Regions from separate parts of the Streptomyces sp. NPDC058646 genome, predicted to be linked through region 2. Evidence: riboswitches for the same ligand, from Rfam matches in the RefSeq annotation. Region 2 holds a riboswitch; each other region holds the start of a gene.
What was found. A riboswitch is a leader RNA that binds a small molecule or an ion and turns the genes downstream of it on or off. The one in region 2 is predicted to bind cobalamin.

Region 1 (3,262 bases), on a different contig from region 2:
GCCGTACGGCGAACTCGGCCTCGTCCAGGGCGTGTCCGGCGGGCAGCTCGCGCACCCGCCAGGCCCGGGTGCCGGCCGCATCGGCGGCGTCGAGGAAGTACTCGGCGGCGGCCAGCGCCGCCCTCGGGGCGTCGTCCCCGGCCACGGCCACGGCGCCGTCGGCGGGGCCGAGCCGCAGGAGCGCCCGGCCGTCCGGCCGTCCGAGCACGGTGACGTCCGGGCCCAGCGCGGCCACGTCGCCGCGCCCGTCGTCGAAGGCGAAGAGGAAGCGGCCGGACAGGGCGGTGACCCGTGCGTTCGCGCAGAGCAGCCGGTCCAGCTCCCGGACCCAGGGCAGCACGTCGGGCCGCCCCGGCTGTCCCTGGCCCGACAACGGCGTGGCCACGACGTTGCGCACCCGCTCGTGTCCCGGCGCGGGCAACAGCCCGGCGGAGTCCAGCAGCTGGGCCAGCCCGGCACCGCACCCTTCGCTCAGGCCGCGCACCTGCACGTTGCCGCGGGAGGTGAGCTCCAGGTGCCCGTCCCCGAACCGTTCGGCGGCGAGCCCGAGGGCGGAGGCCTGCGGGGCGGTGAGCAGCCCGCCGGGGATCCGGACCCGCGCGAGGAACCCGTCGTCCGCCGCGTGCAGGCGCAGCGCGCCGGGGCAGGCGTCACCACGGTCCCGTATGACGGGTTCGTCCCGCGTTACGGCGGAGGGCGGCTGGGGCATGGCGGCGAGCATACCCACGATTCCCACCCCTCGACCTGTGTCCACCACCACCCCGACCAGCCACCCCGCCCCGATCCCCCTCCACCGCCAGGCCCCGCCCATCCGGCCTCCGCCACCGGGCCGCGCCGAATACAGCCCTCGAACTCCGGCCCCAGCCAGATCCAGCCCACCGACACCGGCCCCGCCGAATCCAGCCCCGCCGGCATCCGAAGCGCGGGTTCCGCCGACGCCGCCCCCACCCGTCCAGCCCTCGAACGCCCGGCCCGCCGAACAGCCCGGTCGGCGCCGACCCCACCGCATCCAGCCCCGTCGGCATCCCAAGCGCGGGTTCCGCCGACGCCGCCCCCACCCGTCCAGCCCTCGAACGCCCGGCCCAGCCAAGTCCAGCCCACCGCCGCCGCCCCCGCCACATCCAGCCCCGCCGGCGTTTGAGGCGCGGGGTCCGGGGCAGAGCCCCGGCAACGGCGCCGCACCTACCGAGCACGGGCAACGGCCCGCCACGGCCAGGAACCGCCCGAGCCGGCGCAGCCCACCCGCACACCCGGCCTGGGAAAAGGCCACCTAAGATGACCTCCCGACGGACCACACGGCCCGTCGTCGCCGAGGACGGCGACAAGGGAGGAAGCCCGGTGAGATTCCGGCGCGGTCCCGCCACTGTGAACCCCGCGGAGCGATCCGCGGGGTGAGTCAGGAACTCCCGCTGTCCTCACTGCCCGGGGCGCGGAAACCCCGAGGAAGGCCGCCGCATGATCCTGCTGCTGTCGACGTCCGACACCGATCTGCTCAGCGCCCGCGCCGCGAACACGGCGGACGGCCCCGTGCCGTACCGGTTCGCGAACCCCTCCCGCCTTCCCCTGGACGACCTGCCCGGCCTCCTCGACGGCGTCGGCCTGGTCGTCGTACGCCTCCTCGGCGGCCTGCGCGCCTGGCAGGACGGCCTCGACCTGCTCCTCGCCCCCGGGCAGACCCGCCCGGTCGTGGTCCTGACCGGCGAACAGGCCCCGGACGCCCAGCTGATGGAGGCCTCGACGGTCCCGATCGGCATCGCGGCCGAAGCCCACGGCTACCTCGCGCACGGCGGCCCCGCCAACCTGGACCAGCTGGCCCGGTTCCTCTCCGACACGGTGCTCCTCACGGGCCACGGCTTCGAGCCGCCCGCCGCCTCCCCCACCTGGGGCCCGCTGGAGCGCACCCCGCAGCGGACCGAGGGCCCCCGGGTCGCCGTGCTGTACTACCGCGCCCACCAGATGAGCGGCAACACCGCCTTCGTGCACACCCTGTGCGAGGCCGTCGAGGCGAAGGGCGCGCAGGCGCTCCCCCTCTACGTCTCCTCGCTGCGCACCCCGGAGCCGGAACTGCTGACCGCGCTGGAGGGTGTCGACGCGGTCGTCACCACCGTGCTCGCGGCCGGCGGCACCCGCCCCGCCACCGCCTCGGCGGGCGGGGACGACGAGTCCTGGGACGCGGGCGCGCTCGCCTCCCTCGGCGTGCCGATCCTGCAGGCGCTGTGCCTGACGGGCTCGCGCAGCAACTGGGAGGAGAACGACGAGGGGCTGTCCCCCCTCGACGCCGCCACCCAGGTGGCCGTGCCCGAGTTCGACGGCCGCCTGATCACCGTCCCGTTCTCCTTCAAGGAGCTCGACGAGGACGGCCTGCCCGCGTACGTGGCCGACCCCGAGCGGGCCGCCCGGGTCGCGGGGATCGCCGTACGCCACGCCCGGCTGCGGCACATCGACCGCCGCGACAAGAAGGTCGCGCTGGTCCTCTCCGCCTACCCCACCAAGCACTCCCGCATCGGCAACGCCGTGGGTCTCGACACCCCGGCGAGCGCCGTCGAGCTGCTGCGGACGCTGATCTCCGGCGGCTACGACTTCGGTCCCGTCGAGGACGTCCCCGGCCTCGTCTCCGGTGACGGCGACGAGCTGATCCGCGCCCTGATCGAGGCCGGCGGCCACGACCAGGAGTGGCTCACGCAGGAGCAGCTGGCCCGCAACCCGGTCCGTATCCCGGCCGCCGACTACCGGCGCTGGTTCGCCGAGCTCCCGGCCGACCTGCGCGAGAGCGTCGAGGAGCACTGGGGGGAGGCCCCCGGTTCCATGTTCGTGGACCACTCGGCCAACCCGGAGGGCGACATCGTCCTGGCGGCCCTGCGCCGCGGGAACCTGCTGGTCCTGATCCAGCCGCCGCGCGGCTTCGGCGAGAACCCGATCGCGATCTACCACGACCCGGACCTGCCGCCCTCGCACCACTACCTGGCCGCGTACCGGTGGATCCAGGCGCGTGCGGAGGACGGCGGCTTCGGCGCCGACGCGATGATCCACCTGGGCAAGCACGGCAACCTGGAGTGGCTGCCCGGCAAGAACGCGGGGCTGTCCGCTTCCTGCGCCCCGGACGCCGCCCTCGGTGACCTGCCCCTCATCTACCCGTTCCTGGTCAACGACCCGGGCGAGGGCACCCAGGCCAAGCGGCGCGTGCACGCCACCCTGGTCGACCACCTCGTTCCCCCCATGGCCCGGGCCGAGTCGTACGGCGACATCGCCCGCCTGGAGCAGC
Region 2 (3,262 bases):
CCCATCGCGCCCAGGCCCACCGGGCGCCAGCGGGCGTTGGAGCGGCCGGCCTGCTCGGTCGGGTAGAAGTTGATGTCCACCACGCGGTCGAGGAAGGTCACCGCGGTGCGGACGGTCTCGTCCAGGCGCTCCCAGTCGATGCCGCCGTCGAGGACGAACGCGCCGAGGTTGACGGAGCCGAGGTTGCAGACGGCCGTCTCGCCGTCGTTCGTGACCTCGATGATCTCGGTGCACAGGTTCGAGGAGTGCACGACGGTGCCCGGCTCGGCGGTCTGGTTCGCCGTGCGGTTGGAGGCGTCCTTGAAGGTCATCCAGCCCTGGCCGGTCTGCGCGAGGGTGCGCATCATCCGGCCGTACAGGTCGCGGGCGGGCATGGTCTTGCGGGCCAGGCCGTCCGCCTCGGCCTTGCGGTAGGCGGCGTCGAACGCGTCGCCCCACAGGTCGACCAGCTCGGGCACGTCGGCCGGGGAGAACAGCGACCAGTCGGCGTCGGCGTTCACGCGGCGCATGAACTCGTCCGGCACCCAGTGGGCGAGGTTCAGGTTGTGCGTACGGCGCTGGTCCTCACCGGTGTTGTCGCGCAGCTCCAGGAACTCCTCGATGTCCGCGTGCCAGGTCTCCAGGTAGACGGCGGCGGCGCCCTTGCGGCGGCCGCCCTGGTTCACGGCGGCGACGGAGGCGTCGAGGGTCTTCAGGAACGGCACGATGCCGTTGGAGTGGCCGTTGGTGCCGCGGATCAGCGAACCGCGGGCGCGGATGCGGGAGTACGACAGGCCGATGCCGCCGGCGTGCTTGGAGAGGCGGGCGACCTGGTGGTAGCGGTCGTAGATCGAGTCCAGCTCGTCCAGCGGGGAGTCCAGCAGGTAGCAGGAGGACATCTGCGGGTGCCGGGTGCCGGAGTTGAAGAGGGTGGGGGAGGAGGGCAGGTAGTCGAGACGGCTCATCAGCCGGTACAGCGAGGCCACTTCCTCGACGGCCTGGACGCTGTCGTCCTCGGCGAGGCCGCAGGCCACGCGCAGCATGAAGAACTGCGGGGTCTCGATGACCTGACGGGTGATCGGGTGGCGCAGCAGGTAGCGGCTGTGCAGGGTGCGCAGGCCGAAGAAGCCGAAGCGGTCGTCGGCGCCCTCGGCGAGGGCGTGCTCGACCAGCGCGTCCAGGCGGGCCGCGTGGGCCTTCACGAACTCGGCCGTGCGGTCGGCGATGAGCCCTTCGCCGTGGCCGACGGCGACGGACGCCGAGAACGAGGTGGAGCCCTGGCTCGTGGCCTCGTCACGGACGGTCATCGTCAGCAGCCGGGCGGCGAGCCGGGAGTACGCGGGGTCCTCGGAGATCAGTCCGGCCGCGGCCTCGGTGGCGAGCCCCCGCAGCTCGGCCTCGTCGGCGGTGGAGCTGCGTCCGCGCAGTGCGGAGGCGGCGACGCGGCCGGGGTCGGTGTCGGGGAGGTCCGCCGTCAGCTCGGTGAGGGTACGCAGCAGCGTGGCCCCCGGGCCCTCGGTGTTGTCGCCAGAAATGGACTCGGCGCGCGGTGCGGAAGGCGCGATGGTCACGGCGGGAGCTCTCCCTCGCTCGGCCGGCCGTCGGCGGGGCGCGGGCGGGCGCATGCGGGCGTGGCAGGAACGCGCACACCGCATGGCGTCCACCGGCCCAACCGCGAGGCCCGGACGTGTCGGCACCCGGTTCGGTCGAGCCGGGCGCGCTGTCGGCAGGTCCTCGGACTTGCGTGTGCACCTGTCGGTGAACTTCATACCGTTGCGGGACAGTTCCGGATTCCCACCGGATTCCCCTGCGGCGACAGCAGGCATGAGCATACATGTGGGGGCGGGCGGATGAGGTAGCCCCCACATCTTGTGTCGGCGTGGCTACAGGCTGAGGCGGTAGGTGAGCAGCGTCAGGCCCGGGACCGGGGTCCAGTCACGCTCGGGAGTCCGTACGAATCCCAGCCGCTCGTAGATCCGCCGGGCGCCGGTCATGGTGGTCTGGGTGGAGAGAACCAGGTGCGTCACGCCGTCCAGCTCCTGCGCGCGGGCCACGCAGGCGCGCACGAGGGCCTCGCCCGCGCCGCGTCCGCGCGCCTCGCGGGAGACGGCCAGCATCCGGAATTCGGCCTCGCCGGGACCGGCGATGTCGGCCAGCGGGCTGCCGGGAGGGGCGAAGGTCACACCGCCGAGCACGCGCTCCTCGTCCACGGCGACGAGCACCTCCCCGTCGGCCGCCCGGGCGGCGACATCGCGCAGCACCGCCACGTAGAAGGCCTCGTCCGCCCCGAGGAGCCCGTCGCCCACGTAGGCCTGCGCGGTGATCTCGCCCAGCTGTTCGTACTCGGTGGGCAGTGCGGCCCTGATGACGATGTCCATGCGGTCGAGTGTGCCAGGACGGGTGTCGGGGCCCGGCGCTGTCGGCGGAGGCAGCACCGTGGAGGAAGGCGAGCGAGGCAGGACCGGGACGGCCGGCCGGCCCCCCAGGCCGACCGGCCGTCCCCACACCGACCGAGGACTCCTCGAGGACTGGGTGCGCTGCACGTGCCGAAGGCCCACCGCGGGATGCGGCGGGCCTTCGGCACGGGCGGTCTCAGCAGCAGCGGAAGCCCTCGCGGGGGTCCGCCTCGCGGGAGTCCGTACGGGCGCGTTCGAAGGCGCGCCGGGTCAGGACCTGCGCGGCCGGGTCGTGGGAGCGGGCGTGGGCGACGTACCGGTCGTATGCCGCCTCGCCCGAGAACTCCCGCAGGTAGAACCAGGCCTTGGCCAGGGTCCCGCGCAGGCCGCTCATGAGGACACCGGCTCCTTCACCGCGCCGCCGCCCGAGTCGAGCCCGGCCGCGGCGAGTTCCGCCCGCTCCTCGGCCGTCGGGACCAGCCCGGCCGGGGCGACGATCTTCGACTCCGTCCACGGGACCTCGGACAGCTTCACGGACTCCGGGTTGCTGATGGCCTTGAAGCAGGTCCGGGCCGCGTCCAGCAGCACGACGATGATCAGGACCGCGAACAGGACCGACAGGACGCCGTCCACCGTGGCATTGGTGACCACGGTGTGCATCTCATCCATGTTCTTCGCGGGCGGCAGCACCTTGTCGGCGTCGATGCCGGCCTGGTACTTGTCGCGCTGCGCGAAGAAGCCGACCTTCACGTCCTCCGAGAAGATCTTCTGGTAGCTCGCGGTCAGCGTGACCGCCACGTCCCACGCCAGCGGGACACCCGTCACCCAGGCCCACTTGAGCCGCCCGGACTTGACCAGCAGCGTGGTGCAGACCGCCAGGGCCACTG
Region 3 (3,262 bases), on a different contig from region 2:
TGCCGTTGCGGCCCAGCAGGACCAGCGCACGGCCCTCCCGGATGGCGAAGTCCACCCCGGACAGCACGGGCGGCCCGTCCTCGTAGGCGTAGCCCGCGCCGACCAGTTCCACCAACGGGGTCACAGATACAGCTCCTTCAGTACGAGGGTCACGGCGCTCACGCCGGCCAGGAGGGCGGCGGAGCCGGCCAGGAACCGCCAGGACAGCTTCGCCTCGGGGACGAGCACCCGCAGCGCGCCGTCGTAGCCGCGCCCGGCCAGCCCGTCCTGCAGCCGCGCCGCGCGGTCGAAGGCCCGTACGAACGAGGTCGCCGCGAGCCCGGCCAGCGAACGCCACGCCGCGGCCCGGCCGCTCTGCCCCAGGCGGGCCGCCTGGGCCCGGCGGACCTGGGCCAGGGAGTCCAGCAGCAGGAAGCCGATCCGGTACATGACCAGGGCCACGTCCACCACGGGAGCCGGCACCCCGGCCCGCACCAGCCGGGGCAGGACGTCCGAGACCGGCGTCGTGAAGGCGAACAGCAGCACCCCGAGGGACGCCGCCGAGGTGCGCAGCAGCAGTTCCGCCGCCTGCCGGGGGCCTTCCGGGGCGAACGCGAGGAACCCGGCCGGGCCGCCCACCGAGACCAGCAGCGGCAGCGCCCCCGTGAAGCAGAACCCGAGCGGGATCCGGAAGGCCCGCCACAGCTGCCGCCCCGCCACCCCGGCGGGCCCGAGGAGGACCGCCAGGGTGGCGGCGGCGACCAGGGGTCCGCCCGGCCAGGGCGGCAGGCACACGGCGGTGACCGTCAGCCCGATCCCCAGCAGGGCCTTCTCCCCGGGGTGCCGGTGACGCCAGCGGCTGCCGTGCGCCGCCACGTCGATCGGCAGCACCGCCTAGTGCTCCGCCCCGGCCGCCGGGGCCGGGGTCGCCTCCGGGGCCCCGTCGGCCGCGGACCGGCGGCCCTTGCGCACGCCGAAGTAGTACGCGAGCACGCCCGCACCGAGCGCCGCCTGGAGCGCGAACAGCGCTGACTCGACCTCGCCGGAGGGGGGTTCGTAGAGCGGGGTGAACCACGGCTCGTAGTCCGGCTTCAGCTCGGTGATGGCGGCCTCCGCCTGTGCGTCCGCGCCCGTGAACGGCTCCTCCTTGCCCTCGCCGAGCCCCAGCGCGAGCGGGAGCACGGCCAGCGCCGCCACCACGAGCAGCAGCAGGGTGTTGATCTTCGCGTTCCTGGTCATCGGGCGGTCGCCTCCTGCTTCGCCTTGGTGCCGGTCAGCCTGGCGAGGCCGAGACGCACCATGTCGGACTTGCTGGACTGCATCAGCAGCCGCACGACGAGGACGGTCAGGAGGCCCTCGCTCACCGCGAGCGGGATCTGGGTGACCGCGAAGATGCCCGCGAACTTCTCCAGCGAGCCGACGAAGCCGCTGCTCGCGTCCGGGAAGGCCAGGGCCAGCTGGAGGGAGGTCATGCAGTAGGTCACCAGGTCGGCGAAGAAGGCGCCGAAGAAGACGGTCACCATCAGCGGCACGTCGAACGTGCGCAGCAGCCGGTAGACGCCGTAGCCGGCCCAGGGCCCGACGATCGCCATCGAGAAGACGTTGGCGCCGAGGGTGGTCAGACCGCCGTGGGCCAGCAGCAGCGCCTGGAAGAGCAGGGTGATGGTGCCGAGCACCGCCATGACCGGCGGCCGGAACAGGATCGCCCCGAGGCCGGTACCGGTGGGGTGCGAGCAACTGCCCGTCACCGAAGGGATCTTCAGGGCGGACAGGACAAATGTGAATGCTCCGGACGCACCGAGCAGCAGGGTGCTCTCCGGGTGGGCCTTCACCTCGCGGGTGAGGGCGCGCACGCCGTGTACGACAAAGGGAGCGGACGCGGCGCCCCAGGCGACCGCGTGCAAAGGGGGCAGAAACCCCTCGGCAATATGCATGAGTGGGGAGACCTCTCCAGCACCTCGTGGATGGACAACGCGCCCCGGCCGGTCTCCTGGCTCACGGGTACTCATGCCCGGTCTCCGCCTTCCCGGGGCCGCGCGGTCTCCCGCCCGGGCCCAGTGGCTTCCCGCAGGAATGGAGCCGGACTTCCCGATCACAGTGGCGAGGGCCGCACCGGTTTTCCACCGGTTTCCCGAACACCAAGGCCCGCTGACCCTAGTCGTCCGCGAGGACCGGTAACAACCCGCCCCAGCCTCCGGGGGCGCCCGCCGGTCACGGACGGGCGTGGCCGGCCTGCGGACGCGCCTTCTGCTGCTCATGCTGAGGGGGTGGCTGCCGACTGCGGCTACTCCGACCTTCCTCGTGCTCTGCGGCCCCATCCGGCTCGGTGACCACAGCTCGGCGACCACAGCTCGGTGATGGCACAGGTCGCCGAACGGCTCTACGTCTGCTCGTCGATCCTCAACGAGCGTCCCGGGCACCGGTAGGCCCGCTCGGCTGCCCGGGGCGTCGCCGCCCCGGGCAGCGTCGCGTCAGCAGACGTTCGGGTGCGCGATGTCCAGCACGAACCGTTCGGGCGAGTGCAGGACGGTGGTGCTGTAGTACGGCTTCGTGTCGAAGGCGGCGCCGAAGGTCACGTACCCCTCGTAGTCGCCGGTCAGGGCGATGCCCTTGAGCTTGCTCAGGTAGATCTTCTGCAGGCGCGGACCCCGGTAGACGTTCTGTCCCGCGTCGTCGTGACCGGCGGCGGGGTTCAGCCTGATCTCCAGGAAGTGCTTCCCGGCCAGCGGGACCGGCTGGCCGGACCCGTCGTAGAACAGCTGGGAGGCGGGAGTGACGGTGACCGCGGGGACGTACCCTTCGAGGTCGACGACGAGCCGGTCGTAGGTGCAGTGCCCGCCCCAGCGGGCGTTGACGACGAGCGGGGTCTGGGTCTGCGCGGCCGTCGCGGAGGCCGTGACGGCGGCGGATGCCGGCGCTGCGAGCGCGATTCCGGCGGTGAGCAGGGCGCCCGTGGCCAGGGCCACGAGCTGCCGACGGCGCAGACGAGAACGTAGACGGTTCATGACGTCCCCCCGATTCTCCAGAGACGGGGACAGTGCTGTCACCGGTGGAGACGCCGGCCGGGCGCAGGCGGTTGCACCCCGGGGCGGGAAGATGCCCGTCCGGTTCCGGCCCGCCGCCGAAGGGCCGGATGAAGGAAATCCCCGATGCTCAACTCGCTTCGATGGCAAGCTGGTTGCCCGATCGATGGCCCGCGAGGCCCCGTGTGACGGGAGAGAACCGGATGCGTTTTCACCGCTGTCCCCGTCAGGTGCTGGTCTGCGCGGTCCTCGTCCTGGCG

Region 1: another riboswitch for cobalamin. It lies ahead of cobN (cobaltochelatase subunit CobN); the one in region 2 lies ahead of ACFWUZ_RS15015 (ribonucleoside-diphosphate reductase subunit alpha).
Region 3: another riboswitch for cobalamin. It lies ahead of ACFWUZ_RS17155 (energy-coupling factor ABC transporter permease); the one in region 2 lies ahead of ACFWUZ_RS15015 (ribonucleoside-diphosphate reductase subunit alpha).

What each region holds. Positions count from the first base shown of each region.
Region 1 is NZ_JBHXRK010000006.1:33,055-36,316, forward strand. Features, by position in the region: gene cobG (precorrin-3B synthase) at 1-709, opposite strand, end outside; cobalamin riboswitch at 1,287-1,427, shown strand; gene cobN (cobaltochelatase subunit CobN) at 1,456-3,262, shown strand, end outside.
Region 2 is NZ_JBHXRK010000010.1:176,928-180,189, forward strand. Features, by position in the region: gene ACFWUZ_RS15015 (ribonucleoside-diphosphate reductase subunit alpha) at 1-1,550, opposite strand, end outside; cobalamin riboswitch at 1,687-1,818, opposite strand; gene ACFWUZ_RS15020 (GNAT family N-acetyltransferase) at 1,863-2,357, opposite strand; gene ACFWUZ_RS15025 (CstA-like transporter-associated (seleno)protein) at 2,572-2,769, opposite strand; gene ACFWUZ_RS15030 (carbon starvation CstA family protein) at 2,766-3,262, opposite strand, start outside.
Region 3 is NZ_JBHXRK010000012.1:160,278-163,539, forward strand. Features, by position in the region: gene ACFWUZ_RS17140 (ATP-binding cassette domain-containing protein) at 1-124, opposite strand, end outside; gene cbiQ (cobalt ECF transporter T component CbiQ) at 121-870, opposite strand; gene ACFWUZ_RS17150 (energy-coupling factor ABC transporter substrate-binding protein) at 874-1,218, opposite strand; gene ACFWUZ_RS17155 (energy-coupling factor ABC transporter permease) at 1,215-1,913, opposite strand; cobalamin riboswitch at 1,942-2,137, opposite strand; gene ACFWUZ_RS17160 (hypothetical protein) at 2,451-2,984, opposite strand; gene ACFWUZ_RS17165 (hypothetical protein) at 3,206-3,262, shown strand, end outside.